Regions from separate parts of the Priestia sp. JV24 genome, predicted to be linked through region 1. Evidence: riboswitches for the same ligand, from Rfam matches in the RefSeq annotation. Region 1 holds a riboswitch; each other region holds the start of a gene.

Region 1 (10,823 bases):
AAAAGGATTGACCTCTGCAGCATACAGAATTCAATCCTACTTCGCTTTTTAATTAACGTCTTGATTATTTGATAAATGCACCAAACGGCTTGCCCACCGGAAGCACAACTCGACCGTAGTGAGTATTTAATACAGCCGCTGCAGATCCATAGAATGAAAACAGAGCAATCAATAGCTCTGACACTGCTGCTAGTAAGTGCGTGTACTCATATGCCACACCGAATGTACTTAGCGATAATCCAATGAATAAGAAATCAATTAACACAAAAATAATAAATAATACTTTATGAGTGCCCATTGCTCCAACTGTCATAAAAACGCTGAAAATCAAGTAGCCGACAAAAGCAAATGCTAGCTGCTTCGGATCCGCTTCTTTTGCGAGCGCTTCCCCAAATGCTCCAAGCTGAATAAGCCATGTCATAGCTACACCTAGCCAAAATACTCCGAAGGCACCAAAAGCCGTTGCGCCGAAGGTATTATTATGTTTGAAATCTTGCATAGACGCGATTAGCTGCCCTATCCCGCCTAAAAAAATTGCCCATGGCAATACCAATGAAACACCATCGGTTACCCCAAGCTTTTGAAACGATGCAACAAGTGTCACCATGGCAAGTCCGAATAGGCCTAGCGCTGATGGATCTGCTGTTACAATTTTAACGTGCTGCGTGCTGTTGTTACTCATGTTGTACCTCCCTGATTTTAAAAACACCTTTAAAAAGATACAAAAATCTACGGGAAGTGTCAATGGATATTTTTGGCCTTTAAAAACCCATAAGACCAAGCAGTGTAGCGTTTACACTACTTGATCTTTACTTTCTTGTTATTAAACGTTTTGTAATAAATTTTGTCTTGTTTGTTTTGCACACTCAACCATCACTTTTAAGGCTTCAACCGTCTCGCTGATTCCTCTTGTTTTAAGGCCGCAGTCCGGATTAATCCAAAACAGTGCAGGGTCAAGCACCTTCAAAGCGCGCTCGATATTTCGTGTCAGCTCTTCAAGCTTCGGTACGCGCGGACTGTGGATATCATATACGCCAAGTCCAATTCCTTGATTGTACGTATGTTCTTCAAACGCATAAATTAATTCACCGTGGCTTTTGGACGTTTCAATGGAAATGACGTCGGCATCAAGCGCTTTGATCGCATCAATAATCTCTTCGAATTCTGAATAGCACATATGCGTGTGAATTTGCGTCTGATTTTGCACGGATACCGTGGCTAGCTTAAATGCGTACACCGCGGCGTTTAAATAATTTTCCCAGTTTTCTCGTTTTAACGGCAGTCCTTCACGCAGCGCGGGTTCATCTACTTGAATCATCGAGATGCCCTGACTTTCAAGTGCTTCCACTTCTTTTCTAAGAGCAAGCGCAATTTGATTTGCCACGTCGTAGCGCGGGATATCATCACGCACAAACGACCAGTTTAAAATTGTAATCGGACCCGTCAGCATTCCTTTAACCGGCTTATTTGTTAGAGACTGTGCGTAGATCGTTTCTTTTATTGTCATCGCCTGTTCGTACGAGACATCTCCGTAAATAAGCGGCGGTTTCACGCAGCGAGAACCGTAAGATTGCACCCAGCCAAACTTCGTAAACTGAAAGCCTCCTAATTTTTCACCGAAGTACTCAACCATGTCCGTACGCTCAAACTCTCCGTGCACAAGTACATCTAAGCCGATATTTTCTTGAATTTCAATCCATTTTTTGATTTCCTCGTTAATGTACGCTTCATATGCTTCGTCTGTTAGTTCTCCTTTACGCCATTTTAGACGCTCTTTTCGCACTTCTTTTGTTTGCGGAAAGCTTCCAATCGTTGTCGTTGGAAGAAGCGGCAGCTGAAACGCTTCTTGCTGAACGCGTTGACGTACGTCAAACGGCGCTTGGCGCTCTGCTTTATAACTGTGCAGCTGCTTCAGCTCTTTTTGCACGTCTTGATGATTTCGAAAAGATGATCCATTTAATGCTTGAATCGCTTGTTTGCTTACACTTATTTCTTTTTCTATTGCTTCTTTTCCTTGCTGTACCGCTTTCGTTAACAGCGTGATTTCCTTCAGCTTTTCATCTGCAAAAGAGAGCGCATTTTTCAATACTGGATCAATCGTCTCTTCATTTTTTACCGTGACAGGAACATGTAATAGACTTGATGAAGGCTGCAGAATCAAACGGTCTTTTGATACGGCTTCTTCAATTTCACTAAGCGTTAAAAGTTGTTCATCCAAATTTTCACGCCAAATGTTTCGTCCGTCAATCACTCCTGCTGCCAGCACTTTATCAGTTGGAAAACCATATTTATTAAGCGCCGTGAGATTTTCGCCTCGGTCATGTACAAAATCTAAGCCAATACCATGAACAGGAAGAGCAACTACTTCTTTATAGTGATTAACGCTGTCAAAATACGTTTGCAAAATGACTTTTACATTCGGTGCCGCTTCCTTCAAAGTTTGATAGACTTCTCTGTACAGCGCGATTTCTTCTTTTGATAGCGTTGTAGCTAAAACCGGCTCATCTATCTGCACCCACTCGACGCCTTCTGCCTGCAGCTCCGCTAAAATAGTTGCATAAAGCGGAACAAATTGTTCAACTACTTTTTCAAACTCACTTTCTTTATATCCTTTTGACAGCTTCACAAATGTTACTGGACCTAAAATAACGGGTTTACCTTTGATATTCAGCTTTTCTTTTGCTTCTTTGTAAAATTGAAGCGGTCGATTTTCTACAAGTGCCGGCGTACATTCCTCAAGCTCGGGTACGATGTAGTGATAATTTGTGTTAAACCATTTTGTCATCGTAGAAGCTACCGCACCTTTTGTTCCTCGCGCGATGTCAAAATACGTTTCAAGCGATACCGGTCCTCCGTCATATTCAAAGCGCTTTGGCACCAAACCAAACATAGCGGCTGTATCTAACACGTGATCGTATAAGCTAAAATCGCCGACTGGAATCAGTTCAATTCCTGCGTCACGCTGTTTTTTTAGATGCCCAAGACGAAGAGCTTCAATTTCCTGTAGAAAGATATCTTTCTCTAGTTTTCCTGCCCAAAACTGCTCAAGCGCTTTTTTCCATTCTCGTTTTTCACCAATTCTTGGATAACCTACATTTGAACTTTTTACACTGCTCATTTTTTCCACTCCCTGTATATTTTTTTATCGATAAACTAAAAAATCTCTCTTTTCGAAATGAAAAGAGAGATGATACGCATACTTAACTAAAGTTGAGATAGTCTGTTTTTCTCAACACGTATTCCTCACTCCTCTCTATATCCCGTAGAGCTTAAGTGCATACAACAGGCAGGTCTCCTGACTTAGGTTCATCGCTTCTTATCCCTTCCCATTTCAACATGAAACAGTGGTTAATAAGTTGCTCCCCATTACAGTGGCGGGACCGCGCCGGCTTTTCACCGATCTTCCCTTTTAAGCTGCGTACATTCGTTACACAGCACCTGATGCATTTTTATAAAATTGTTCATTCAAAACACCTTCACATAAAATAAAAAGCCTCTCTATCATGAATAGAGAGGCATAGTATCTATGAAATCCTCTCTTATTTTTCAAAGCTGTACGCTTTGCAGGATGTAGCACCTTTTTAACAAGAATGTTAAATGGTTGCCGGGCTTCACAGGGCCAGTCCCTCCGCCTCTCTCAATAAGAGTTTTAATTGTTTATAATATTTTGAATGTAGAGCCATCTTAACACCTTAGATTTATGCTGTCAAAAGAAATTGCAAAAAAATTAGTTTTCAGGAGGTGCTGACGCTAATTTTTGTCTTAACAATTTGTAATCGTCTTTTCGATGTGTTTCGATCAAGTCTTTTGCTCCTTGGTGATATCCTGACGAATAAATGTACTCTACTGCTGTTTCAATAAGCTTTCTTTTTTCTTCGGCACACTCCCGGTCCATTAAGGGGAACAGTCTACCTAAAAGGTCATTTAAATCTTCCTTGATAAAACGATTAAGTCCTTCTTGCATCTTTTCGTTTGCCATGATTGCTCCTCCATTTGCTGTGTATATTCTAAGCCTCTATAAACAGGCAGTTCACTGTGAATTTTAAGATAAAGTTAAGTCATTAAACAGTATATCAAGTGAATGTTTTTCTTTAATTACATATGTAATACAAATATATGACAAATATAGAGAATATATCATCATTCATTATCTATTATAACGTTTGACTGAACCTTCTGCTACAAGGTTTCGTTAAGAGTTATGCACATTTTCCCAAAAGAGGTTGAGACATAACGAAATGAATTCAATCTAAAGGCAAATGGGATACATGAGCTGAATCGCTTGTGACACCGCAGTTGATTTCCGTACAAGACTTCGCTTCCCGCAGGAGTCTTCGTCTTGTCCTCCAATCACCTGCTAGAAAGATCTATACACATGAAACCTACGTTTACCCTAACAAAAAAAACGAACCACTAATCAAACATCTTGATCAATGGTTCGTTTTTCATTTCGTCTAAAACCCTTTTGTCCCAGCCTCTTTTTTTGAACCTAGCTTTCTACTTTCTTGTTTTTACAAACAATTTCTTCGAGGTCGTCCAAAATCCTTCCAAAGAAGAGGACCTAAAATGTCGTACCTGCTTACAAAAAACTCTGTAAAATTATAATTATTTAAAATTAAAGGCGGCTCAAAATCAAGGGGAGCACCGGCGCCTCCTGACAATACAAAATCAGTGCCTCTTCCAAGCGTAAACGACCCGTTTCTGTTTTTTCTAATAAACTGCTCGTCATACGCATGCACGTGGCTGACTAACACTTTTTTTACGCGGTGTTCTTGAATTAAATCAAAAAATTCTTGACTTTGAGGAGTCGTTACAGGAAACCCTTCAAGATTTGACCACCGGCCAATATTTGGCTGCGCATGCATGGCTACAACGGTATTACGAGGAGCATCCTCTAGCTGCTGCTCTAAATAATTCAGCTCTCTATCTGTAAATCCATATATTTTATTCTTGGGACTGATGACATTATTTAGTGCGATGCACCGGAAGTTGAAGACAGGAATATCGATAACCCAGTGTACTTTTCCGATAGTGGCTCTGAAGTTTTCGAGATTGCTTTCATCAAGGTACAGTTCATCATGATTCCCTACGCATACAAACATAGGAATGTTTGGTGCGATTTTTTCAACAACCTTAACAAAGTGCTCCAAATACTCTTTTTTCCCTGTATAGACGGTGTCTCCCCCATGAATAATAAACAGCGGGTTCAATTCCACCGCCTTTTTTAATACAAGCTCAAATTCACCGCTCATCGTGAAACAATTATCGTTTGGTCCGTCACCTCTGCTGTCTCCCATAAAAACAAAGTTAAATGGATCTCTCGGATTTAATTGTTTAATTCTTTGCTTTAATATCTTTTCAGAACGTTCATGAAGCGTCAAATTCATCAACTAGTTAATCCCCCTATTAATAAATAAATTTAGTTAAAAGTAAACAAGCTTACTTATTTATATGAGAATTTGTTGATGATGGTCACTACCTTCTTGTAAGCAGAACGCACATTTAAATTAGTTTCCATAGCCTATCTCTCCTTTCATTTTGTTAAGCACTGATAGGACAACATAAAAGCTAGAATCCTACTAATCTAAAAAAAGAACCCCTTGTTGAGATAGCAAAGGGTTCTTACAATTAGAGCGTTCACCATAATCAAACGTACTTATTATGTTCAACTGGACTTAAAGACTTCCTTGCAGACCGAGCTGCCATGTCCGTTTCAATTTGCTCTAGGCTACGTCCTTTTGTTTCAACAACTACAAAACGTATGAAGAATAAACCGAGAATGCAAATGATTCCGAACGTTGAAAAGATAACGCCCAAACTAAACTGATCAGCTAAAATTGGGAACACAAGCCCTACTGCCAGCGATCCTGTCCAGTTAAAAGCAGATGAAATCCCAGCACCGATTCCGCGTACAGAAAGCGGGAAAATTTCTCCTACAATGATCCACGTAAGCGGCGCCCAAGAAAACGCATAGCAAAGGATAAAGCAGCAAAGAGCAATTAACGTAACCCAGTTCACGACGACTTCATTAACGCCTAATGCTCCTAGAATAGCCGGTGTGAAAAATGAAAGAGCCATTCCCGCACCGCCAATCGTAAGAATGGTACGGCGGTTGAATTTATCAACAAACTGCAGGAAGATAAGTGTTGTCACCACAAAAATCACCCCAACAATAACCGTAAAGCCAGCAGCTACCTGCGGGGCTAAACCAACTTGACGAGCAATGCTTGTTGCATAATAAACAATTGAGTTTGAGCCTTGAATCTGTTGAAAAGTTGCCATTCCGACACCGATAATTAAAGCTAAACGAAACTTTTTATGAAACAGCTGCTTAATGCCTGATTGTTCATGAACAGCTACGCTTTCAATTTCAGACACTTCAGCTTCCACTTCAGCTGTTGACCGGCGAAGCGTGCGCAGCACTTCACGCGCTTTATCTGGCATTCCATTTTTAATTAAGTAGCGAGGCGACTCTGGAAGCTTGATCATACCGATGCATAATACAATTGCAAAAATACCGGCGCTGCCAAGCATTAATCGCCAGCTGTTTGGAACCGGCTCAAAAATAAAGGCTACAATATAGCTTAATAATAATCCAATTACAATCATTAGCTGATTTAAACCTGAAAGCTTCCCGCGAATATTAGCAGGTGCGATTTCTGACATATAGGCAGGAACTAACGAAGAAGCCGTTCCTACTGCTGTACCTAAAAAGACGCGCGCAATCGTTAACGTAATTTCCTCTGGTGCAACCGCTGAACCGATGGAGCCTAAAAGAAAGATGATCGACGAAATTAAAATTAACTTTCTTCGTCCAAACTTATCGCCTAATAATCCGCTTAAAATGGAACCGATAATTGCTCCTCCCATTAGCGACGAAACCACAATTCCCAGCCAGAGCGGACTTAAATGAAACGCTTCACGGATATGACCTTCTGCACCAGCAATAATCCCAATATCATAACCGAATAAAATACCGGCAAATGAGCCGAAGAAGAAGATAAACTTACTTGATACTTTACTCATGATTATAGATCCCCTTTGTATTGTCTTAGTTTTGCTTCCTATCACACAAATTTAAAACGCTTTCATTTATTTCTAAAAACGGCGTTCTTTTACTAAGTTGCGCTATATTTTCACTTTCAAGGAAGCAGCGCTCCCTCGAAAGTAGTGATGCTTACTTAATAATGACGTACTCTAGATCAACAAGCTTTGCATAGCTCACGATTTGATCCGTCGTTAAATTTAATGAAAGAACCGTATGATGGCCTCCTCCGTTTTCAATCCACGCTTTAACGCCGTCTTGGAAGTTCGGCTTAATGTTCCAAAGCACGCGCGCTACCGGAAGATTTGGAGCAGGAACTTCCGGCTCAAATGCCGATACTTCGTTAATTAACAGCTTGTAATGCGTACCGAAGTCAGCCATGGAAACCACTACACCTTCTCCTTGTTTACCGTCAAACACTAAGCGGGCCGGATCTTCGCGGTTACCGATACCTAGCGGAGAAACGATTAGTTTTGGTTTGTTTACCGCTAGCGTCGGGTCTACTTCAAGCATGTGTGATTGAAGCACAGACTCACGTCCGGGAGCCAATTCATACGTATAGTCTTCCATAAAGCCCGTTGACTGATTATGGCTCATTACTTTAAGCAGGCGGTCAAGCGCCGCTGTTTTCCAGTCTCCTTCACCGGCAAAGCCGTAGCCCTGTGCCATCAAGCGCTGTACGGCTAGACCAGGGAGCTGTTTCATACCGTATAGATCTTCAAAGTTAGTGGTAAAGGCGCTGTAGCCGCCTTCATCTAGAAAACGTTTAATCGCAATTTCATAGCTTGCCTGTACTTTTACGCTAGACTCCCAGTCTTCTGCAGAATAACCGCCGTAAACAAATTCGTACGCGTCGGCATATTCAGCAAATAAATCATTGATTTCTTCTTCCGTAACGGCATTGACATATTGAACAAGGTCACCGATTCCGAAGTAGTCAACCGTCCAGCCAAATTGAATTTGTGCTTCAATTTTGTCTCCTTCCGTTACGCCGACGTTGCGCATATTGTCACCGAAACGCGCAACTTTAATGTTGAAGCTTTCGTTATAAGCAGCGGCTACGTCCATCCACTGTGCAATTTGCTGCTGTACTTCGGGGCGCTCCCAGTAGCCTACTACGATTTTATTTTGCTTGTTCAAACGCGCGTTGATAAAGCCATATTCACGATCACCGTGAGCGGACTGATTCAAGTTCATAAAATCCATATCAATCGTTTCCCAAGGAATGCTTTCGTTAAATTGTGTCGCCAAATGAAGCAGCGGTTTTTGCAGTAGTTTGGTGCCGCGAATCCACATTTTTGCAGGCGAGAACGTATGCATCCACGTGATCACACCGGCAACTTCATCTCGGTAATTCACTTCTTTCATCATGTTTGTAATCGTATCAGCACTCACAGCTAAATCTTGCAGCACAATCGGATAAGGCAAGACACCGCTTTCATTTAAAGCATCAGTCATTGTTTGCGCGTGTGCTTTTACTTCTGCTAATGCTTCTTTTCCGTAAAGATGCTGTGAACCAACAATAAACCAAAATTCTTTTTGAGCTGTTTTTAACATGATAATCCCCTTTTCTGTATGTAAGTCTTTTACTGTCCTTGCCCGTAATACGCGTTTTTTCCGTGTTTTCGTAAATAATGTTTGTCTAATATGCGCTGCGGCAGCTCTTCAGCCAGCCCGTTTAATTTTTGTGTAAAGAAGTTCATTTTGGATACTTCGTCTAATACGACGCTGTTCATCACCGCTGATTTGGCATCTTTTCCCCACGTAAACGGCCCGTGCCCTTGAAGTAAAATACCAGGAACCGCTAACACATCTAAGTCGCGCTCTTCAAATGTTTCAATGATCACCTTGCCCGTTTCCACTTCATATCCGTCATTCACTTCTTTTTCGGTCAAAAAGCGCGCGCACGGTACGGAACCATAAAAGGTATCGGCATGCGTCGTTCCCATTGGCTGCACATCAAGCCCTGCTTGAGCCCAAATCGTCGCCCACGTTGAATGCGTATGGGCAATACCGCCAATTTGCGGGTAATGTTTATAGAGTACGGCATGCGTCAGCGTATCAGATGACGGGTTAAGCTCACCTTCTACCACGCGCCCCTCTAGGTCTACGACTACCATGTCTTTGGCCGTCATTTTCTCGTACGTCACACCGCTTGGTTTAATCACAAACAAACCGCTGTCTCGATCAATGGCACTTACATTTCCCCACGTGTACTTGACCAGTCCGTGTTTTGGCAAATCGACGTTTGCTTGAAATACTTCTTCTTTTAATTGATCTAGCACAATAACTCCTCCCGTTCTTCGCTGTGGTGCTCTGCAGCTGCTTTTTCAATCACTAGCCCTTTTTTATATCTTTTAATAAATGCTTCAAATCCTTTTACATCGAGTTCGTCAGGATAAATTTCTTGTGCGGTCACTTCTTTAAAGACTTTATCATCCAAGAAATCTTCTAAACTTTCATTCTCACTTTTATTGAGCATATAAGAAGAAAGAATAGCCATTCCCCACGCGCCTCCTTCTCCTGCTGTGTCCATAACGGAAACAGGCGTGTTGATTGCCGCTGCCATCATTTTTTGACCAACTACCGGCGTTTTAAATAATCCTCCGTGCGCTAAAATGCTGTGAATCTTTACGTTTTCTTCTTTGACTAAAAGATCCATCCCTATTTTTAAAGCGCCAAAAGCTGTAAAAAGATGTGTACGCATAAAGTTTGCTAGATTAAAATTGCTTTTTGCTGAACGGACAAATAGCGGACGTCCACTTTCTACTCCGGTAATATTTTCACCTGAGAAATAGCCGTAGCTAAGCAAGCCCCCTCCATCAGGATCAGCTTCTAACGCTTTATTTAACATCACTTGAAATAATTTATCCGACTCTACTTTTTGCCCCATCGCCTCCGAAAATTCGCGAAACAATCCGAGCCAGGCGTTTAAGTCGCTTGAGCAGTTATTCGCATGAACCATGGCAACTGGACTGCCGTTTGGCGTGGTAACCAAATCAATTTCCGGATAAACGTTTAAAAGCTTTTTATCTAGTACAATCATCGCAAAAACGGACGTTCCTACTGAAACATTTCCCGTGCGTTTTCTTACGCTGTTTGTCGCCACCATTCCCGTTCCCGCATCTCCTTCTGGAGGACAAAACGGAATGCCCGGCTGCAAATTTTTTGATTGATCTAAAATGCTGGCTCCTATCGCTGTTAATGTACCTGCTTGCTCGCCTGAAGTATGAACTGCAGGCAGAATATCTGATAGTTGCCATGGATATCCTTTGTCAGAAATAAGCTCATTAAACTGCTTCATCATACCTTCACTGTAATTTTGCGTACGTTCATCAATTGGGAACATCCCTGAAGCGTCTCCAATGCCAAGCGCCTTACTGCCTGTCAGCAGCCAGTGAATATAGCCGGCTAGCGTTGTCATGTAATCAATGCGCGGCAGATGTTTTTCTTGATTGATGATTGCCTGATACAGATGCGCAATGCTCCATCGTTCAGGAATATTAAATTGGAAATGTTCAGTTAATTCTTTTGCTGCTGCGCTTGTTGTTGCATTACGCCACGTTCGAAACGGAACTAGCAGCTCACCCGTTTTATCAAACGCCATATATCCGTGCATCATAGCTGAAACGCCGATGGAGCCAACTGTTCGAATGGTGATCCCGTAGCTTCGTTCCACTTCTTGCTTCATTTCACGGTAAGCACTTTGCAGACCTGTAATAATATCGAGTAAGTTGTACGTCCAAAAACCGTCTTCTAAGAGATTTTTCCATTCATA
Region 2 (10,823 bases), on a different contig from region 1:
AGCGCCTGACTTGTCCATGCCAACAGGCGTCACAACAAGCTTTCCGCCTTCGTCTGAAATCTCTCCTCGCACCATTCGCGTAAAAGCATTAGGTTCTTTAAAACGTCCGTTTAACACCGCTTTTGTTTTATGTAAATGAGGCAGTGGTGAATGTAAAAAACTGCGAACAATCGGACGAACAAACAGTTCAAACCCGACATAGCAAGCAGAAGGATTTCCTGATAGTCCAAACAGCAGCTGTCCGTTTCGTTCTGCGACTGTTGTGACGCTTCCCGGTCGCATCGCAATTTTGTTAAACAGCACGTTCGCACCAAGCTTTTCATAAATAGCCGGCAAATAATCATAGTCGCCAACGGATACCCCACCGGTTGTCAGTAAAATATCCACTTCTTCAAGCGCTTTTTCTACCGCTTCATAGCAGCGGTCAAAATCGTCTTCAAGCTTCCCTAAATATTTCGGAATTCCCCCGCTTCTTACGATTTGCGCAAGTGCCATATAAGAATTGCTGTTGCGGATTTTTCCTGGTTCTAACGGCTCGTTCACATCAAGCAGTTCACTTCCCGTTGTTAATACACCAACCACAGGCTGCTTCACCACGGCGACATCCGCATAGCCAAACGTAGCTAAAAAAGCCGTGACGCCCGGATTGATTCGCGTCCCTTTCGAAACAAGCACGTCTCCTTTTTTTGTTTCTTCTCCCTTTAACGCAATGTGCTCCCACTTTGAAGCTGGCCTGCTTAACGCCATATACGTTTTGCCTTCTTTTTCATACGACTTCGTTACTTCAAGCATCACAACCGCATCACATGAATGAGGCACTTGCGCTCCTGTCATAATGCGCACCGCTTGAAACGGCTTTACTTCTTCTTCAAAAACAGAGCCAGCGCCGATTTCACCTACAACTTCGAACTCTACAGAATGTTCACTTGAGACTTCTACGCAGTCTTGCGCTCGAACCGCAAAGCCGTCATAAAGCGATTTATTAAAATGAGGAACGTTTTGGTCGGCGATAATATCTTCTCCTAAATAGCGTCCATAGCTTTCGGTGATCGATACGCGCTCGATGCTGCCTTTTCTTTTATATGTCATGACTTTTTCAATTGCTTCAGGAATTGAAATAGGTGTTCTGCTTTCTAACATACATTCTTCACTTCCTTTATGTCTGTTCACTTTTTGCACTATGGTGTAAAATCATAGCATATCTCACTATTTCTATCATACAACAAAATTTACTGAAAAAGGATGAAAACACCGATGTCTTCTTTTACACATTTTAATGATCAAGGCCGTGCCAACATGGTCGATATTAGCGAAAAATCTATTACGCGCCGCGTCGCAACAGCTCGTTCAAGCATACTTGTTAACAAAGAAATTCACGAAGCCATTGTAGAACATAAAATTGGAAAAGGCGACGTCCTTGCTGTCGCACAAGTAGCGGGAATCATGGCAGCAAAACGCACGTCTGACATTATTCCGATGTGTCATCCTCTTTTATTAAAAGGCGTAAACCTTTCATTTGACTGGGATACAAGCAATGATCAGTACCGTTTATTAATAGAAGCAACGGTTAAAACGGAAGGCTCAACGGGCGTTGAAATGGAAGCTTTAACCGCTGCTTCTGCCTGCGCTCTAACCGTTTATGATATGTGCAAAGCCATTGATAAAGGCATGATTATCGGCGAAACGTATCTGCTTGAAAAATCTGGCGGCAAAAACGGTGACTATAAACGTATGGAATCATAAAGGAGGTACATAATGAGCGTACACGAACATAAATCTAAAGCAACTCAGCCCGTTCGCTGCAAAGTCATTACGGTATCAGACACACGTACGAAAGAAACCGATAAAAGCGGCGCGCTAATAATCCAGCTTCTGAAAGAACACGACATGCAGATCGCTTCCTATGAAATTGTAAAAGACGACCAAACGTCGATTCAACAAGCCATACTTGCTGGCTGCAGTGATGAGAACATTGACGTTGTTCTCACAAACGGCGGGACGGGCATCACAAAACGAGACGTCACCATTGAAGCCGTTCAAGCGCTGATTCATAAAGAAATCGTTGGGTTTGGCGAGCTGTTTCGCATGCTGAGCTACACCGAAGATATTGGCAGCGCTGCGATTATGAGCCGGGCAATTGCCGGGACGATTAACGAAAAAGCCGTTTTTTCTACACCAGGATCAAGCGGTGCGGTTCGTCTAGCGATGACCAAGCTGATTTTGCCTGAACTTCGCCATGTTGTGTGGGAATTAAACCGCCAGCGCTGACAAAATGCCTATGCACACGCATAGGCATTTTCATTAATCATAGTCTTTATGTACCCACTCATCTTCTGGAATACCTAAATCTTCTCCAGAAAAACGCTCTTCTTTAAACGGATCTCCTCTAAGATGAAAGCCGTTTTGCTCCCAAAAGCCAGGATGATTTTCATCAATAGCTTCAAAGCCTCGAAGCCATTTAACACTTTTCCAAAAGTACAAATGCGGAACAACCAATCGCAGCGGATATCCGTGCTTAGCTGTAAGCGGCTCTCCGTTAAAGGAATGAGCGAGAAGAATATCGTCTCTCAGTAAATCTTTTACTTCAATGTTTGACGTATAGTCATTATCTCCATGCAGCATGATGTATTTACTTTTTAACTCCACGCCAACTGCTTTTAAAAAGTCTGTAAACAGCACGCCCGTAAATTCATTATCAAGCCTTGTCCATCTCGTTACGCAGTGAATATCACATTTCACCGTTATTTGCGGCATGTCCAATATATCTTGATACGAAAGCGTCACTTCTTTGTTTACTAATCCAAACACTCGAAGCGTCCACTCCTCTAAGTTATACTCCGGCACGTCGCCTTCATGTAAAATCGGAAAGCGCTCCGTTACTACCTGACCCGGAGGCACTCGTCCTTCATACTTTGGATCAATTTCCGGTGTTTTCATTCGTTTAATACGGTCTGCTTTGTTCAAATTATCACCTCATTATTTTTTGTACATAAAAAGCCCTTCCTTAAATAAATAAGGAAGAGCTTTGTTTCAGCTTCTTCCTTATCTCTAAGAGCGATACACTCTTAAGGATTTGGCACCATTCTGTCATAGACAGCGGTTGCCGGGTTTCACAGGGCCAGTCCCTCCACCTCTCTTGATAAGGAAACAAATTGTATTTGTTTTATGTAATAAAGTCAGTATTAAGCTTTTTGTCATAATTGTCAATATTATTTTTCTTTTCCGCCAAAAAACTTTAAAAACAGATAGGGTTATAAGGTTTTAGTCTACTAAAATACCATGTAAATCCTTTACCCTTCTCCATCAATCATCGTATACTTCCTGGCAAAGCGCTTGTAGTAAATTTGCTCATCCTCTTGTCCATCGTTAAAAACAAGTCGATTATGATCAATATCTTTTTCTTTTAACACGTATCCCTTTTCATTCATCAGTTGAATATATTCATCTAAATGTCCTTTTTTCACCATATAATGAAGAGCATCGTCTGAATCTGTAGTCCTTGCTACACCTTGACTTCCCACTTCTAACTTGAATACAGCTGTTGCTGTTTGAACGGGACGATAATCTCCAAACACTCTTTCCCAATTTAAGAGCAGCAGCGCGCCGAAGATTATGATACATCCTCCAGCCGCTACGGTGAGCACAAATCGTTTTGACACTACTTTCTCTCCTTTACCATTCTTTTTCTTCTATTTAATACAACAGATTTCCCTAAACTTGTTTTTACGCCAAGTCCTAGATACACAGCAGCAATATATACATTTAACAAATACTTGATTTTTTGTATCATACTTACAATTATTATCTAGTTTTTTATAAAACATTAGAACCCTCTCTATATTACGTTTTTTTACCTAATAAAGGAACAGAAACCAATCTTTTCGCCTATGATAAATGAATCGTTTTTTGCTTTTCACTTTAACTGACGTTTACATTCTAAAAGACGTGTTACATTATATATATCAGTTACCAACTAAACTAAGACTCCTTGACTATTCTGGCCTACCTGTTCTTTTAGGTAGACTGAGGTTGCTAAATCGTTATATATAGGAGGAAAAAATCATGAAAATGAAACAACGAATATCAAAAGCAGCGGCGGCTGCAACGATTACAGGAATTGCTGCGTTTGGATTTGCTCCTGTCGCTCAGCTTGATACACCAGCACATGCAGCTACATCTCAAGAAACAAACAGTCAAAGTCAAACAGCTGTAAAAAACATTAATGAAATTTACAACGCCGCAGTAAAAGGTGAGGTGCCACGCTTAACGGTAGACTTCAAAATTGGCAAAACACTGCGTCAAGACGTTCGCGATCAGTTCGGTCCCCCGCCTGAAGGTTCATCAAACAACTTTGACTACTATCATGCGGAAATGGGTCACCCTGGATACGCATTTGGCTATGATCAAAATAACGTCATTAACGAAATCCGCTATTTTGGTACAAATGTAGAGCGTCAAACAAATCTAGGCTCCATCACGCAAGCTAACTTAAAGAAAGAATTAGGTCAGCCGAACTTTACAGGCAAAGTAAAAGGTGATGGTACTACTCAAACGAAGTACACCTATCATGCCGGCGCCTATGATCTTGAATTCATTTTTGATGATAGCAAAACGTTAAATCACGTTAATTTAGTTAAAAAACCTTAAGTAATAGAAAAAGTAGCAGACAGCCTGCTACTTTTTTTCATGAAGTAAAACTAATGCGGAATCGGCTACGTGTTCATAGCGAATTTCCATGTAAATCTTGTTAGACGTAGGATTTGTCATATCTGTGTATAGACTTGTCGTTTGAAAACCTCTGTCTAGCATAAGCTGAGAAAGCGTGGATACACAGCTTGAGGCATAGCCTTTTTTACGTTCTTTTTGAGGCGTGTATACAAAATTAATCGTAATGTTATGGGCCGTTGGACGCGTAGCATTGACAATCGAGACATACTCACCGTTCACTTCCCATAAAAATAGCCGTTCTGCTTTAATAAAAGCTTCTCCTGTTTTGACAGCTTGTTCTTTTGATACAGGGTCTCCAATGACGTCCATAAACTCCCAAATCCATTCTGTCACGAGCGGAAGATGCTCCAACTTTGCTTTTACCAGCATTCCTTCAGCTTCCGCAGCTTTTTTTACTTTGTCTAACCGGTAAATACGCTGATCCATTTTTAAAGAAGCTTCTTGATTTTTTAGCGCCGCTAGTTTTTGAGAAAGATATACAACCGTTTGCCTTTCTCCAACTAAGCCCGGTATGTCGATTTCTTGTAATAGCTCTGCCGCTTCGCTTAGTTCACCCTCCGTTAGCTGCTGTATTTGAGACAGTATGACTTGCCGAGGATGGGTTTGCAGCAACACAAGCGCAGCACGGCTGTCTTTTAAAATAACACCCATAAAATTTGGTTTGCTGTTTTCATGTAAGCTGTGTAAAATGCCAAGCGCTAAGTTATGAAGAACTTCATTCTTTGATAAAAGCGGCTCTACTTGGTTTTTAAATTCCTGTACTTCGCTGTATCTATGTAATTGGATCATTTTCTTTCTACCTCCGCAAATGCTCTTACCGGAAACGTTCCGGCTCCTTTTATTTTAGGAGGCACGGCGTAAAATAAAAAGGACTCGGTTAGTTGATCTAAGCGACATAAGTGTTCAGCAATCACAATGTCCGCTCCTAACAGCAGCGTATGAGCTGGTCTTGCTTTTCCTTTTGTATCATCAATATTCATCGAATCAATTCCAACAAGAGCGGGCTGTTGAGACACTAAATAAGCTGCCGCGCTTTCTGTTAAGTATGGATGATTTTCTAAATAATCGGCTGTATTCCAGTAGTGATCCCATCCCGTATGAATTAATACCGCTTTGCCTTTTACATCTACATGTTGAAAATGAGATTCATCAATCGCTTTTAAAGTCGGGTCAACTGAAACGACTATTCCTTCTAACCCGGCTGTTTTATCAATAGCCGTTTGAGCTAAATCCGCTCCGTCTTTGTATCTGTGAAACGGCACGTCAATATACGTACCGGTATTCGTGACCATTTCAATTTTACCGATTTGAAATTCAGTGCCTGGTTCATACAGCTTTCTAGACTCTTCTCGGCTTAAATAGTCACAAATGATCGGTGCCGGCAAGCCTTTATGTGTGATAACTCCGTCTTCAATGATGTGGCTTAGATCAATATACGTTCTTTTTTTCATACCTTCACCCACTTTTTCAATATTCAGTAAAAATAGTCTAACATAAAAAAGCTCTTCCTAGTTTCCTAGAAAGAGCTTTTTTTAGAGAACATTATTAACTTGATAAACATACATCATACGTATGCTTTGTATAAACAAATCCTTCAAAAATAAGACGGGCTGTACGCACTACTTTGATTCCGTTAACCTGTCCCTTCTTTAAATCCACGCTGGTTTCCATAATTCCCATTGGATGAGCAAGTCGAACGGTATCGCCTTTTAATTGAACCATTTCTGACGGAAGCGTGCCTTTTGTATAGATAGCCGCCGTTGTACAAATTGCTCCTGTAATCGCAAGCGTTTGATGCGGTTTTTGCATCGACATCATGCGGATTAATACGTCCATTTGAGAAGCAGCTTTTTCTCTGCCAGTCCCGTCGCGATGGTCCATAGGAGGAGAAATAATCGTCATTTTTGGAACCGCTGGTGATAGTTTAGTTGCTTTGTCTTGAGGTGCAAGCCCCGCTTTTTCCGCTGCAATGGAGCGAATTTCTTCAAATAGCTTCAGCTGTTTGTCCGTGTATTCATGCGGAAGTTCTGCTCCCTTTAGGCCAATATCCGCTGCTTTAACAAATACAAGCGGATTTCCTACATCAACAATTGATGCTTTTATCGTCCCGATGGATGTTTGCAGAAGATCGATAGTGTTCCCGGTTGGAAGCAGTTTTCCGGTAACGGCTCCTTCTCCGTTTTCAAACGAAAGATAAATGGGTGAACCCGTGCCTGGCACTCCAGGAATCATACAGGATCCTTCTGTTTTCACTTTCCCGTTTTCTACTTCTACTTCCGCTACGATTACTTTTTTGGTATTTGTATTATAGATCCGCACTTTAGTCACCGGTTCCACAGCTTGTACAAGTCCTTGTTCGATTGCATAAGGTCCGACCGCTGAAGAGATATTGCCGCAGTTTCCTTTAAAATCAACGAGAGATTCGCTGATGCTGACCTGCGCAAACGTGTAATCTACGTCAGCTTTCTCTAAATCTGATTTTTTTATAATCGCGATTTTACTTGTCAGCGAATTAGCTCCGCCTAGTCCATCAATTTGACGTTGGTCCGGACTTCCCATTATATCTAGCAAAAACGGTTCCCAATCGGATTTGTTCACAGGCATTTCTTCATGATTGATAAAAACCCCTTTACTCGTTCCACCTCTCATAACCGTTACAGGAATGCGCGTCATATTAATCACCTTTCTCCCCTACTAACAAACGCCGAGGCGTTCATCAAACCATTTTATTTTTTTACTATTTAGAACCGGTTCATTTGCCATTTATCGTATAATAGAGGTGGTCATAAGTAAAATACATAAAATTTATTGTCTTTTTAAAATTTTTTTTATAATCTAAATACAAGGGGGAATCGGGATGGATCAAAAAGATTGGATATTAATTAAAACGCTTCACGAAGAAAAGAACATTACGCGAACGGCTGAAAGGCTCTACGTATCGCAGCCTTCTTTAAGCTACCGCCTTAAAAATCTTGAAGAAGAATTTGGCGTGTCGCTTTTCTTCAAAACGAAAAAAGGAATTGAGTTTACATCTGAAGGTGAGCATCTTGTTCGCTATGCGGAAAATATGTGGAAGCAGCTGCAGGAAACAAAAGACAGCATGCGTAATATGAGCGAAACCGTTACGGGAACGCTTCGCTTAGGGGTATCGAGTAACTTTGCACAGCATAAGCTTCCTAAAATTTTAAAGCAGTTCTCTCTTCACTATCCAAACGTGCAGTTCAGTGTGAATACAGGCTGGAGTACGCAAGTTATGAATCTATTAGACTCTTCGCGTGTTCATGTTGGTATTTTACGAGGCAATTACCCGTGGAACGGAGAAAAATCACTGCTGACAAAAGAGCGGCTTTGCTTAATTTCAAAAAAAGAAATTGCGATCGATGACTTGCCGAACCTGCCTTATATTAACTATAAAACCGATACGTCGCTAAAAGATCTCATTCAAGACTGGTGGCATGACAAGTTTTCAGAGCCTCCGTTTGTGGCAATGGAAGTTGACCGGCAAGAAACAGCCAAAGAAATGGTTAAAAATGATTTGGGCTTTGCGATTTTACCTGAAATTTGCCTCCACTCCAGCGACAACTTATATACATACGGACTTTCATACCGAGATGAATCACCTTTGCTTCGAAACACGTGGCTCATGTATGATCCTTCTTATTTGAATCTAGCGGTCGTGAAAGCGTTTATTGACTTTTTAAAGCTAAGTGAAAAATAAAGCCAAAGCTAAAAAGTTTGCGTCTTGGAAAAATCTCTCTTTTAGACCAAGCTTTTTTCTAGACTACCATTATAAAAATTTTTTATGAACTTTCTAAAAAAACCTATATTTCCTTTATTTTTAAAAATGTACTAACATGAAAACAAGAAACATCAGCGGGAGTAAAGAGCGGCTTTAAAAATTCTTAATAATCAAACTACGACTCATACATGGGGATGAGAAATGTTAGTCACGTTTTTTTACTCTAAAAGAAAACGCTTTCAGAGAAAAGAGGGAAAATAAAGGAGGTTGTTTGAATGCTAGCAATACTAGGTTTTACAATGATTATTGTCTTTACGTATCTCATTATGTCAAAAAGGATGTCTCCTATCGTAGCTTTAATGGTCATTCCACTTCTTTTTGCGGTGATTGGAGGTTTTGGCAAAGGCGTCGGAGACATGATGCTAGAAGGGTTAAAACAAGTAGCTCCGTCAGCTGCGATGCTGCTGTTCGCCATCTTATATTTCGGGGTTATGATTGATGCCGGACTGTTTGATCCATTAATTAAGCAGCTGTTAAAAATCGTAAAAGGCGATCCGCTTAAAATCGTCATCGGAACGGCTCTTCTATCGCTTTTAGTTGCACTAGACGGAGACGGTACAACCACTTATATGATTACGGTTTCTGCTCTTCTTCCACTTTATAAACGCCTGAATATGAGTCCGTTAGTGTTAACGACAGTTGCGATGCTTTCTCTTAGTATTATGAGCAGCATGACGCCTTGGGGAGGCCCGGCTACTCGTGCGATTGTCGCCCTTCACCTCGATGCATCTGAGTTCTTTATTCCACTTCTTCCAACGTTAATTGGCGGAGCTTTGTGGGTTGTCTTTACAGGCTATATTCTTGGAAAAAAAGAGCGCAGACGACTTGGTGCTATTGACATCGAGCAGTTTGAATTAAAAAGCTCGCTTGCGTTTGCTGAAGACGCATCTTTAACTTCTCAAGAAGATATTACACAGCCTAAAAAAATCTGGATTAACTTAGCTTTAACCATTGCACTCATGGTCGTATTGGTTTCTGGCATTTGGTCTGTTTCTGTTTTATTTATGATTGGTTTTGCGCTTGCTCTTATGATTAACTATCCAAAACTTGAGGATCAAAAAGAACGTTTAATGGCTCATGCAGGCAACGCACTAACTGTTGCAGCCCTTGTTTTTGCAGCCGGTATTTTTACAGGAATACTATCCGGCACTAAAATGGTTGACGAAATGGCAAGCCTGTTAATTCATTTAGTTCCTGATTCACTCGGTTCGTTTTTACCGACAATCGTTGCTTTAACAAGCATGCCGTTTACATTCGTGATGAGTAACGACGCTTATTACTTCGGTGTTTTACCAATATTCGCTGAAACAGCTGCTTCTTACGGAATTGATCCGATGGAAATTGCGCGAGCTTCAGTGCTCGGACAACCTGTTCATATGTTAAGTCCACTCGTCGCGTCTACTTTCTTACTTGTAGGTATGGTAGGTGTTGATCTTGGTGAACATCAGCGCTTTGCATTTAAATGGGCCATTTTAACATCTCTTGTTCTAATTGTCCTTGCTATTGTCACAGGGGCACTTACGCTATTTTAATAGGAATAAAAGCCGTTATGGCTCTTTATTAATAAATTGATAAATGATAGGTGGAGGTACTTCTAAAATGTATGTAATTACGTGTTATGTAAGAAAAGGTGAAATGAGAATGTACGAGTTTGATAGCAAAGAAGAAGCCCTTTCTCAGCTCAAAAACCTGAAAGGCTGCACCATTCTTTCAGAAGTTGTTTATTTTAATGATTCATCAGTTATTCCGGTAGCTATTTAATTATTCACCACTCAACCCTATAGGTACAAACTTGATAAGCTTCCTTTCGCTCAAAAGGAAGCTTCTTTTTTATGTTCTTCTGAGATTTCGGTCCCTTTTCTCTCCTCAACGTTTTGTTACGTCTGGTTCGTTTTGTTTCCTTGCTTCAATCATATCAATAATTTGATTTGTATGTGGAGTTAGCACAGCGCATTTTTGATAGAAAGCTCCGTCTACAACGAGCAGCTCTTCATCCATCCCGCAAAACTTGCAGCGGAGCTCTTGTGGTCCTGCGTAAGAGGTGTGATAAACACTATCGTTAAAGATGGTGTAAAAAGTATCTCTTTGCTGGGCATCGTAAAAGCTATATTGCTGGTTAGCGTCATCACGGTAGTTAACTCCATAGTTCCGGTCGAATTCTTCTTGAGTAAATCTATCCTGTAAAAGTTCATTTTGTACTAGTTCCCTTAAGCAATCCTCTATTTCCTCACCGTTAAATGAACAATCATGTACGTAAACTTCTGGTTCTTCGCTATTGTTCTCTTTTACCATCACT
Region 3 (10,823 bases), on a different contig from region 1:
GAAGAAGGGCGGATGTCATCTAATGAAATTTTATCAAGCAATTTTTTACGAGACGTTGCTTGTTTTGATTTCGATGCATTTGCGCTAAAGCGAGCGATAAAGGCTTGAAGCTCTTTAATTTTTTCTTCTTTTTTCTTGTTCGCATCTGACGCCATTTTTTGTGCTAATTGACTTGATTCATACCAGAAATCATAGTTACCAACGTAGACTTGGATTTTACTGAAGTCAAGGTCAGCAATGTGCGTACATACTTTGTTTAAGAAGTGACGGTCATGAGATACAACAATGACTGTGTTTTCAAAGTTAATTAAGAACTCTTCTAACCATTGAATTGCTTGAATATCCAAGTTATTCGTAGGCTCATCTAAAAGTAATACATCAGGCTTTCCGAATAAAGCTTGTGCAAGAAGCACTTTTACTTTTTCACTACCCGTTAGTTCAGCCATTTTTTTGGCGTGAAGATCTTCAGAAATACCTAATCCTTTTAAAAGAATAGCTGCTTCTGATTCTGCTTCCCAACCGTTTAATTCAGCAAATTCACCTTCAAGCTCAGCTGCTTTCATTCCGTCTTCATCTGTGAAGTCTGCTTTCATATAAATAGCATCTTTTTCTTGCATTACTTCATAAAGGCGAGCGTGCCCCATAATAACGGTTTTCATAACTTCTTGATCTTCATATTCGAAGTGGTTTTGTTTTAAGACAGCAAGGCGTTCGCCAGGGCCCATATGTACATCACCAGTTTGAGATTCAATTTCACCAGATAAAATTTTTAAAAACGTTGATTTTCCAGCACCGTTTGCGCCGATTAATCCATAACAGTTACCAGGCGTGAATTTAATATTCACATCTTCAAATAACTTTCGGTCGCCAAATCGTAAACTTACATTACTAACTGTAATCATGTATGAGCAGTCCTCCAAATTCAATATCTATAAAATTATACCATTCTTTTGAGATAAGAGCGATATGAATACAATATTTCAAACATAAAGTGTAACCGACACTTTAAGCACTCGTCAACCATTTAAGGGAATTTTTGAGCGGTAAAACTTTAATTATTCTAGCATTCACCAAAACATTGAGCGGCAAACCAGCATGTATAATCCTTCAGTAATCAGCTCTTTTTCATTTTTAAGATGGATGTTGTATTCCTTTGTATAAGAAACAAAAAGAAGAATAATACTACCTGGTAAATAAAAGAATTTTTATGAAGTAAACACTGATATTTTACGGGTGCTTATTTCTAAAATTGGTTTGACATAGACATAAATAGGGTGATTATCATGTGGAAATTAGTTGTTTCCTATCTTCCAGAAGGGCCAGTTTTTATACAAGCAGTTCTGGTTTTTTTCATCCCATATATAATCTACAAATTATTAAGCGGGATTCGTAATTCAGAGGAAGAGTGATGGAAGTGAAAAAATGGAAATCGGCAGTGAAAAAAATAGGCAACCATGCGAACGAGAAGGAAAACAAACAGGAATCTATACACCAAGATTCATCTAATCATGTTACGGATCATTTAGCTTTAACTCTAGAAGTAATTAAAAATGAAATTGGTCATAATTCCGATGTTCATTTTCGTGAGTTTATTATAGGACGCACCGACATTCAGGCAGCTATTATTTTTGTAGAGGGGCTCTCAGATAAAGATCTTATTGAAAAACATATTTTGTCATCATTGATGGCTGATTTTTCAAAAGAATATCAACAGGATCAGCTTTACGTAAAGGGAAGCCTTTCAAAAAAGTGTATTAAAAGCCAAGTATTATCAATTAGTGATGTAGAAGAGGTCCATTCTATTAAAGACGTAATATCAAAAGTCTTAACAGGATCTACGGCTCTTTTAATTGACGGGTTATCACTTGCCTTAATTCTTGGTACAAGCAAAGTAAAAACAAGGACGATTGAAGAGCCCGTATCAGAAGCATTAGTGAGAGGGCCAAGAGTAGGCTTCACTGAATCTTTAAGTGATAATACTTCTTTATTAAGAGGAAGCGGAGATATTGAAAATTTGTCGCTGGTGAAATTTCAAGTAGGAAAGCGTTCCAAAAAAGACTTAGTTGTTGCTTACATAAAGGAGATTGTTGATCCAGAACTAGTTGAAGAAGTAGAAAAACGAATTAAAAAAATTGATCTTGATAATGTACCGGAGTCTGGATATGTTGAACAACTCATTGAAGATAATTACCTTAGTCCCTTTCCTCAAGTACAGAATACGGAGCGTCCCGATCGTGTAATTGCTGCTTTGATGGAAGGGAGAGTAGCCATTTTATTAGACGGGACGCCTTTTGCTTTGATTGCTCCCGTTACGTTTAGCATGATGCTACAGTCGCCGGAAGATTATTATGAAAGGTGGATTCCCGGTACATTCATTCGTTTTCTTCGTTATATTGCAGTGGTTCTTTCCCTTTTTACACCGGCTTTGTATATTGCGTTTATTTCATTTCATCCAGGGATGATTCCGACTAAATTGGCTATTTCCATTATAGGAACAAAGTCTGGAGTGCCATTTCCAGCCCTTATAGAAGCCTTATTCATGGAAATAGCTATCGAAATCTTGAGAGAAGCTGGACTCAGGTTACCAAAACCAATTGGTCCAGCAATGGGAATTGTCGGTGGATTAATTATTGGAGAAGCTGCTGTGCAGGCAGGGATTGTTAGCCCTATTTTAGTGATTATTGTAGCGTTAACTGCCATTTCATCGTTTGCTATTCCGCAATATAGCGTCGGGATTTCATTGCGTATTCTTCGCTTCATAGCTATGCTATGTGCTGCCATACTTGGATTATACGGCGTTGTTTTATTTTTCCTTTTTATGACCAGTCATTTAGTGAAACTAAAAAGTTTTGGCGTATCTTACATGAGTCCAGCAGTACCCTATCGTTTAAGTGAATGGAAAGACTTGATGGTCCGTATGCCTCTTATGATGATGAAAAGACGTCCAAAGATGATGCACACCAAAGATTCTCTACGAAAAGGATAGCAGCTTATAATAAAAGGAAGTGAATCAGTGGTAATGATAAATTCAAACGATCGTATTACGACGCCCCAAACAGCTATTATTGTCATCAATTTTATACTTGGAACTGGTATTCTGACGTTGCCGCGAACAGCTGCGGAACAAGTGAAAACACCAGATGTGTGGTTAACTGTTATTCTAGGAGGAATAGTCACTATGATAGCAGGGATAATCATGGTGAAGTTAAGCCGGAAATTCCCTGGAAAGACGTTTTATCAATACAGTAAAGAAATTACAGGGAAATGGTTGAGTAAGTTAATTAGCTTACTTATGATAGGTTATTTTTTACTGCTTGGTGGTTTTCACGCCCGTTCATTGGCAGAAGTAACCGGATATCTCTTGCTGGAAGGAACGCCGACGTGGGCTATTATTATGCCATTTATGTGGATAAGCCTCTATTTAATTAGAGGAGGCATTAATTCGATCGCTCGACTGTTTGAAATTATATTCCCTATTACCGTTATTCTTTTTTTACTGGTAGCTTTTATGAGTATGAAAATATTTGAAATAGATAATCTGCGCCCAGTACTTGGATCAGGAGTCCTTCCTGTACTAAAAGGGGTAAAAACAACTGCTCTTGCATTTACGGGTCCTGAAATTATGTTAATCATTTTAGCTTTTATGAAAGAACCACACAAAGCAGGAAAAGCTGTGCTAGTGGGAATTACTATTCCTATATTTATTTATGTGATTACTGTTGTAATGGTTATTGGAGCGTTATCGATTGATGGAGTAGTAATAAGAACATGGCCAACGCTTGATTTAATAAGGAGTTTTGAGCTGACAGGCTTGATTTTTGAACGATTTGATTCCTTGCTGCTAGTTGTATGGATCATGCAGATGTTTGCTTCTTTTACTATTAACCATTACGCCGCTTCATTAGGACTGTCTCAGCTTTTCCAAAAAAACATTCATCCATTTATGTATGGTTTGCTTCCGGTTATATATCTTATTTCCATGATTCCTAAAAATATTAATGATGTATTTAAATTGGGAGATGTGATTGGCAATATCGCCTTAGTTTTATTTGGCTTTTTGCCGCTGCTTCTTCTCATTATTTCAAAAGTAAAGGGAGTAAAGTATGAAACAAACCTTTAACCATTTCCAGTTCCTATTGGTTTTGTTTTCTGTTTTTTTGCTCTTACCTCTGGCAGGCTGCTGGAGCAGTCATGAAATTGAAGAGCAAAGTTTTGGAGTGGGTGTGGCTTATGATAAAGGTAAGGAGTCCATAGCTGAAAAAGAATTTGATGAACAAGGAGGAGGGTATACTAAAAAGAACCTGATTACGTCAACGTATCAACTTATCACTCCTCAAGTCGCAAGTTCAACGACTAAACAAGGAGGATCGCAGCAAAAATCATACGTAAATATCTCGGAAACAGGAGATTCTCCTTTTCAAATGCTTCGTGAATTATCTTTAAGAAGTGATACTCCTTTAACTAGTCCCCATATGAAAGTAATGGTTATCAGTGAGGCTCTTGCACGAGCGTATAGTTTAGAGCAATTAGTGGACCAAACTCTTCGGGACAATGATTTTAGACCTAGTTGCCTTGTGTTTATTAGTAAAGGAAGGGCTAGCGACACGTTAGAATCAAAAACAGCAGGAGAGATCCCGGCTTTTCACCTGTATGGAATGATAGACAATACGTATCGAACAACGCGAATTTTACCGCCCATGCCGCTTATTAAATTAGCAAGCAAGATTCAAACTGGGTCTAGTTTTCTGATGCAAAATGTATTATCAGCAAATGGAGAAATCAAATTTGCGGGTGCTGGTATAATTAAAGGGAAAACAAGCAAAATGATTGGGTTTTTGAATGAAGAAGAACTAGATGGTTTGGCTTGGATCACAGGAAAAGGAAAAGGTGGCCTAGTGAAAAGCTTTGATAAAAAGACTGGTCAGCTGATTGTATATGAAATAGAGTCTATGAAAAGTCACATTCAACCCCATGTTAAAGGAGATAATATCTCTTTTGATGTACACATTGAATCAGTGGGAAGGCTATCTGAAAGTTGGATGACCTCAGGGAGCGCTTTTAATAATCAATTTTTACAGAATGCGCAAAAAACTTCAGAAAAAAAAGTAAAGTACCTGGTAACAAACGTACTAGAAAAAATGCAAACAAAATATAAAGTTGATGTTGCAGGTTTCGGAAATCAATTGAGAATTAAGCAGCCTAGAACATGGATGAGGGTCAAAGAAAATTGGGATCAAACATTTAGTGAAGTGCCAATTAACTATGATGTGAAGTTAACGATTAAAGATTATGGAGCATCCGGGTCAAAAAAGTAAGCACCCGACTGTAACTTTGCTTATCGTTATGTCAAAAATGAAAAAAACCCAAAAAAATAATAATCTCAGACTTCCCACGAAATACTCATCGCATGCTTCGTACGGAGCCTTCAATAAACAACAAATAAGAGCTGCCGATTTTCGACAGCTCTTATTCGTTGTTATTCAAAAATATAAGCTAATGCTTGAAGAGCCTGTTCTGGCGTTTCGACTACAACTTGGGCTTTGTTTGACAGTTCTTTAAGCGGGTGATGCAGTTTTTCAGGGCGAACCAAAATTAGCGGTTTATCTAATGCAATGGCTGTCGCCGCATCCATTGCGCTGTTCCACTGCTTGTATTTTTCGCCAAATAAAGCAATAACCACATCAGATTTTTTAAGGAGCACCTGCGTGCGTAAATTATTAATTTGAGAAGCAGCTTCATCTTTTAAGACAGCGTTAGGCTGTTTTCCTAAAATTTCTTCTCCAATGTTGTCGGAGCGGTCATGGTCTGTCATGGGACCGACAAAGGTAAGGGGAAGGTTTAATTGTTCTGCTTGGTTTTTAATTTCGTCTCGCCAGTTATCGTGAATTTGCCCAGCAAGGTATACGGTTAAGTTCATTATGTAGAAGTCCTCCTCTAACTAAAGTTTGTTTTATTTTATCAAATGTAAGCGGATAATACGAATGATTTGAATGGGCTACTTTTCCAAAAATAAGGTTATAGTAGACAAATAGTTAAAAAAGAGAAACAATAGAAGGCGTATTGCTAATTAAAGAAAGGATGTACATGATGACAGAAACAGTGCTACAAGTAGATCATGTCAGTAAAGTAATTGGGAAGAAAACCATTTTGCATGATGTATCCTTATCGGTTGAGCGCGGTGAGATTTTCGGATTGCTTGGTCCAAACGGCTCTGGAAAAACAACGTTAATTCGTACCGTCGTAGGACTCATCAAAGAAACAGAGGGAACAATTATCGTCAATGGATTTCCTTTAAAAGAACAGTTTACATCAGCTATGAAATCAATTGGAGCGATTATTGAAAACCCTGAGTTTTATGATTATCTGACGGGCTATCAAAATTTAAAACACTTTGCGAATATGCATGAAGGGATCACATCAGAACGCTTGGATGAAGTGATTGCTTTAGTAAAGCTTGAAAACAGCATTCATGCAAAAGTGAAGACGTATTCTCTTGGGATGAGACAACGTTTAGGAGTAGCTCAAGCCATTTTACATAAGCCTGCATTGCTTTTACTAGACGAACCAACAAATGGTCTAGACCCAGCGGGAATGAGAGAATTTCGTACATATTTACAAACGCTTTGCAGGGAAGAAGGAATTTCAATCTTAATCGCGAGCCACTTATTAAAAGAGGTAGAAGCATTATGTGACCGCGTTGGCATTATTCAAGACGGTGAGTTAAAAGCCATTCAAGATCTATCTCCAAATCGTCAAGACCAAGGAATGTACGTAGAATTTGAGTTGTCTGACGCGCAAAAAGCAGCGGATCTTTTATCACAAGAATTTGAAGTAACGATGAGATCACATATTATCGACGTGGCGATTGTAAAAGAACAAATTCCAGCTGTAAATAGAAAATTAGTGGACAGCGATATTTTAGTCTACCGAATCACTCCTGTGTATGAGACGCTTGAAGATTCGTTTATGTCCGTTACGGAAGGAGAGCACCATGCTTAAGCTAATTCAAAATGAACATATGAAATGGTTTCACAAAAGAAGCACAAAAGTCACGTTTATTACCATCGGTATTTTAACTCTTTGTATGGCTCTATTAATGAAAAAAGTAGCAAACAGTGCAGGAACAGAAGACAACATTTTGAACTTCCTGTCATTTAGTTCAGGTATGCTGATTCTCGTTCAATTTTTCGCTCTTGCTGTTGGAGGGTCAATGGTTGCAAAAGAGTTTGAGGCAGGTACCATTAAGCTTCTTTTAATTCGCCCTGCTAGACGTTCAACGATTTTAGCATCCAAGTACCTAACCCTCATTTTAATTAGCTTGTATTATTTACTGAGCTATTTGCTGTTTTCGTTTGTATGGGGAGCCTTGTTCTTTGGATTTACCAGTCTAGAAGGAGATGCGCAGCTGCTTAAAAATATTACGCTTACGTATGACAGTGCGTATATGGAAACGTTTATGATGATGACGTTCGCATTTATGCTGTCGTCTTTATTCAGAAACAGCGCGCTTGCTTCAAGTCTGGCTATAGTTGTAAGTATCGGGGCGAAAGCTGTGACAGGACTAGTATCAGAGTTTGGTTTATGGTGGGGGAAATTTTTACTGTTCGCCAACACGAACTTTGTGCAGTATATGGACGGGATGAAGACGATGTTTGACGGCATGACAATTCCATTTTCCATTTTCATCTTGGTGGCGCATTTTGTCTTCTTTATGGGCGTGGCATGGGCAGCGTTTTTGAAACGAGACGTAGCTAATTGATGTGAGAATTTTCGCACTATATATTTTTCTAAAATAGCATTTGACAATTAAATAAAAAGAGCTTACAGTAGTAAAAGACTATTTTTAAAACAACTATAAACTTCTTATCAAGAGAGACGGAGGGACTGGCCCTATGATGTCTCGGCAACTGGCTGTACGCAGTGCGGTGCCAAATCCAGCAGACGATGTTTCGTTTGGAAGATGAGAAGGGTAATCTTATGATACAAATAAGAGACCTCTTCTTATCAATAAGAAGAGGTCTTTTTTTATTACGTAAACAAGAGGTGTTAAGAATGGAACAACAAAAAGGAAACGGTTGGGCGCTGTTACCGCTGGGCGTCTTTTTAGTCCTGTTTGTCGGATCAGGAATTATAACGGGAGATTTTTATAAGCTGCCTGTATTAGTAGCCATTATCATTGCAGCCATTGTGGCGCTGGCTATGAACCGCAAAGATTCACTTAATGTAAAAGTGGAACGTTTTGCTAAAGGAGCAGGACATCCTGATATCATTATTATGGTGCTTATTTTTATTTTAGCAGGTGCTTTTTCTCAAGTGGCTAAAGGCATGGGAGCTGTTGATTCAACGGTAAACTTAGCTCTGTCTGTGCTTCCGCAAAGCTTAGTGGTAGTCGGAATCTTTGTTATTGGCGCATTCATTTCAATTTCGATGGGAACGTCAATGGGAACAATCGCAGCGCTAGGGCCTATCGCTGTAGGGATCAGTGAGCAAGCGCATGTATCCATTACATTGGCAATTGCTGCCGTTGTTGGTGGTGCAATGTTTGGAGATAATTTATCCGTAATCTCTGATACGACTATTGCAGCAGTTCGTACGCAAAAAACAAATATGTCAGATAAATTAAAAGTGAACTTTTTTATTGTACTTCCTGCAGCGATTGTTACGGTAATTTTATTGCTTGTAATGACGCTAGGCAACACGTCATCAGTAGAAATTAAAGACTTCAGCTGGTTTAAAATCTTACCTTATGTGGGCGTCTTAGTCGCTGCGATATTTGGTGCAAACGTATTAAGTATTTTAACCGGAGGAATTGTATTGGCCGGCGTGATCGGATTAGCTGACGGAAGCTACACGCTTTCTTCTCTTGCTAAAACTGTGACAGAAGGTATTGGCGGAATGTCAGAGTTAATTATTTTATCTCTGCTAATCGGCGGAATGGTTGAGCTTATTCGCTATAATGGCGGTATTCAGTTCTTATTGAACTTATTAACACGACGTATCCAAACGAAAAAAGGCGGAGAATTCAGCATCGCTGGACTGGTAAGTTTAACAAATTTAGCAACGGCTAATAACACGATTTCAATTATTACGGCAGGTCCGTTAGCAAAAGAAATCTCTGATAAGTATTCAATTGATAATCGTAAATCAGCCAGTCTGCTTGACTTGTTTTCATGCAGCGTTCAAGGGCTTATCCCTTACGGCGCACAAATGCTTCTCGCAGCAGGATTTGCTAAAGTTTCACCGATTGAGATTATTCCATTTACATTCTACCCAATGTTAACAGCGGTTTGCGGGATCATTGCAATTGTAATTGGATTTCCTCGTTTAAATAAAAAGTCAAAGTCATCTAAAGAAGCTGCGTAATATCAAACCCTTAAAAAGAATGTTCTTTTTAAGGGTTTTTTACTGTTTTAAAAAATCAGTCGGCTTTTCATCATCTAACTCCTTCCAAAGCGTCTCGTTCTGCTTAAGTGCATAAGCCGCTCCTCCAATTTCAATTCCGCATAATAAAATGAATAATAAAATACCCATGAAATGACCTCCTTACGTAAATGAGTAAAAACACGATGGTAACGGGTTTAGCTTCTTGCTGTTTCACTTTATAATGAGAATAAAGTATGAAACGCGTTTCAGCGCAAGAGAAAAAGGTGAAAACATGACAAATATCCGAGATATCGCAAAAAAAGCTGGTGTATCTGTTTCGACTGTATCCCGGGTGCTAAATCATCATCCGTATGTAAAAGAAGAAAAACGCCGGCTGGTAGAGCAGGTTATTCACGAACTTAATTATGAACAAAACATTAATGCCGTTCACTTATCAAAAGGGAAAACAAATATGATTGCCGTCGTCTTGCCTTTTATTAATCATCCGTATTTTAGTCTGCTTTTAGAAGGAGTGGCATCTCAGGCGTTAGAAAAGCAGTATCAGCTTGTTATTTGTCAGACGAACTATGATGTGAAAAAAGAAGAAGAAGCGCTTCATATGCTAAAAACAAAGCAAGTTGATGGAGTGATTATTTGTTCTAGAGCAAGCAGCTGGAGCACGATTGAATATTATCAGCAGTACGGTCCGATAGCCGTGTGCGAAAACGTACAGAATCGTTCTATTCGCTCCGTATACGTTGATCATTATGCAGCTTTTAAGCAGGCGCTCCTGTATTTAAAAGAAAAAGGATATACGGATATTGGCTACTGTATTGGAAGAATGACGGGTACGAATAGTCAACAGCGGCAACAAGCATACAAAGAATATGTAGAAAGAATAAATCAGCCTTATCATCCGGAATGGGTTTTTCAAGGCTGTTTGAACGTGACAGATGGTGAAAAAGTGGTTGAAAAACTAGTGCAGATGAAAAATCGGCCTCAGGCGCTTTTAGTAACAAACGATCAAGTCGCTATCGGAATAAAAGCTCAGTGCGAACAAGCGGGTATTTCAGTTCCTGGTGAATTAGCTATCATTGGTTTTGATAATCATCCGCTTTCTTCTTATTTACAAATAACAACGATCGAACTTCCTCTTAAGGAAATGGGAGAAACGCTTTTTACATTAGTGAGAAGCAAGGTTCCTCAGAAAATTGAGCTCCCTTTTCGGTTTATTGAGCGTAAAAGCGTATGAATTCTTGATGATGCCATGAGGTGTTTTTACCGGATAAAATGAGCAAAAGCGGACATCATACGAGTAAAGAAAGAAGAAAAGGATGATGATCGTGGAGAAAAAAGAATATCAGGTGGGAGATCAAGTATTTGTTATTTACCGAAATCCTCATACGGCAAACGTTGCGAATATTAATCAGGCTGAAATTGTTGAACATCCTGAAAATAAA

The links. A riboswitch is a leader RNA that binds a small molecule or an ion and turns the genes downstream of it on or off. The one in region 1 is predicted to bind S-adenosylmethionine.
Region 2: another riboswitch for S-adenosylmethionine. It lies ahead of OK414_RS19880 (sulfite oxidase-like oxidoreductase); the one in region 1 lies ahead of metE (5-methyltetrahydropteroyltriglutamate--homocysteine S-methyltransferase).
Region 3: another riboswitch for S-adenosylmethionine. It lies ahead of OK414_RS11365 (Na+/H+ antiporter NhaC family protein); the one in region 1 lies ahead of metE (5-methyltetrahydropteroyltriglutamate--homocysteine S-methyltransferase).

Annotation. Positions count from the first base shown of each region.
Region 1 is NZ_JAPCIN010000020.1:647,194-658,016, forward strand. It holds gene OK414_RS18695 (acetate uptake transporter) at 65-682, opposite strand; gene metE (5-methyltetrahydropteroyltriglutamate--homocysteine S-methyltransferase) at 824-3,118, opposite strand; cobalamin riboswitch at 3,268-3,457, opposite strand; SAM riboswitch class I at 3,537-3,647, opposite strand; gene OK414_RS18705 (hypothetical protein) at 3,728-3,979, opposite strand; gene OK414_RS18710 (metallophosphoesterase family protein) at 4,512-5,387, opposite strand; gene OK414_RS18715 (sugar porter family MFS transporter) at 5,647-7,026, opposite strand; gene araA (L-arabinose isomerase) at 7,178-8,602, opposite strand; gene OK414_RS18725 (L-ribulose-5-phosphate 4-epimerase) at 8,632-9,330, opposite strand; gene OK414_RS18730 (xylulokinase) at 9,324-10,823, opposite strand, start outside.
Region 2 is NZ_JAPCIN010000022.1:133,563-144,385, forward strand. It holds gene glp (gephyrin-like molybdotransferase Glp) at 1-1,140, opposite strand, end outside; gene moaC (cyclic pyranopterin monophosphate synthase MoaC) at 1,255-1,743, shown strand; gene OK414_RS19875 (molybdenum cofactor biosynthesis protein B) at 1,756-2,268, shown strand; gene OK414_RS19880 (sulfite oxidase-like oxidoreductase) at 2,302-2,964, opposite strand; SAM riboswitch class I at 3,040-3,146, opposite strand; gene OK414_RS19885 (hypothetical protein) at 3,291-3,659, opposite strand; gene OK414_RS19890 (YjgB family protein) at 4,063-4,647, shown strand; gene OK414_RS19895 (GNAT family N-acetyltransferase) at 4,675-5,517, opposite strand; gene OK414_RS19900 (cyclase family protein) at 5,514-6,179, opposite strand; gene OK414_RS19905 (2-methylaconitate cis-trans isomerase PrpF family protein) at 6,274-7,401, opposite strand; gene OK414_RS19910 (LysR family transcriptional regulator) at 7,586-8,446, shown strand; gene OK414_RS19915 (CitMHS family transporter) at 8,743-10,059, shown strand; gene OK414_RS19920 (hypothetical protein) at 10,127-10,288, shown strand; gene OK414_RS19925 (hypothetical protein) at 10,394-10,823, opposite strand, start outside.
Region 3 is NZ_JAPCIN010000015.1:388,411-399,233, forward strand. It holds gene OK414_RS11330 (ABC-F family ATP-binding cassette domain-containing protein) at 1-902, opposite strand, end outside; gene OK414_RS11335 (spore germination protein) at 1,409-2,986, shown strand; gene OK414_RS11340 (spore germination protein) at 3,020-4,120, shown strand; gene OK414_RS11345 (Ger(x)C family spore germination protein) at 4,104-5,315, shown strand; gene OK414_RS11350 (YtoQ family protein) at 5,477-5,917, opposite strand; gene OK414_RS11355 (ABC transporter ATP-binding protein) at 6,088-6,999, shown strand; gene OK414_RS11360 (ABC transporter permease) at 6,992-7,759, shown strand; SAM riboswitch class I at 7,861-7,967, shown strand; gene OK414_RS11365 (Na+/H+ antiporter NhaC family protein) at 8,053-9,363, shown strand; gene OK414_RS11370 (hypothetical protein) at 9,403-9,531, opposite strand; gene OK414_RS11375 (LacI family DNA-binding transcriptional regulator) at 9,656-10,615, shown strand; gene OK414_RS11380 (transcriptional regulator SplA domain-containing protein) at 10,701-10,823, shown strand, end outside.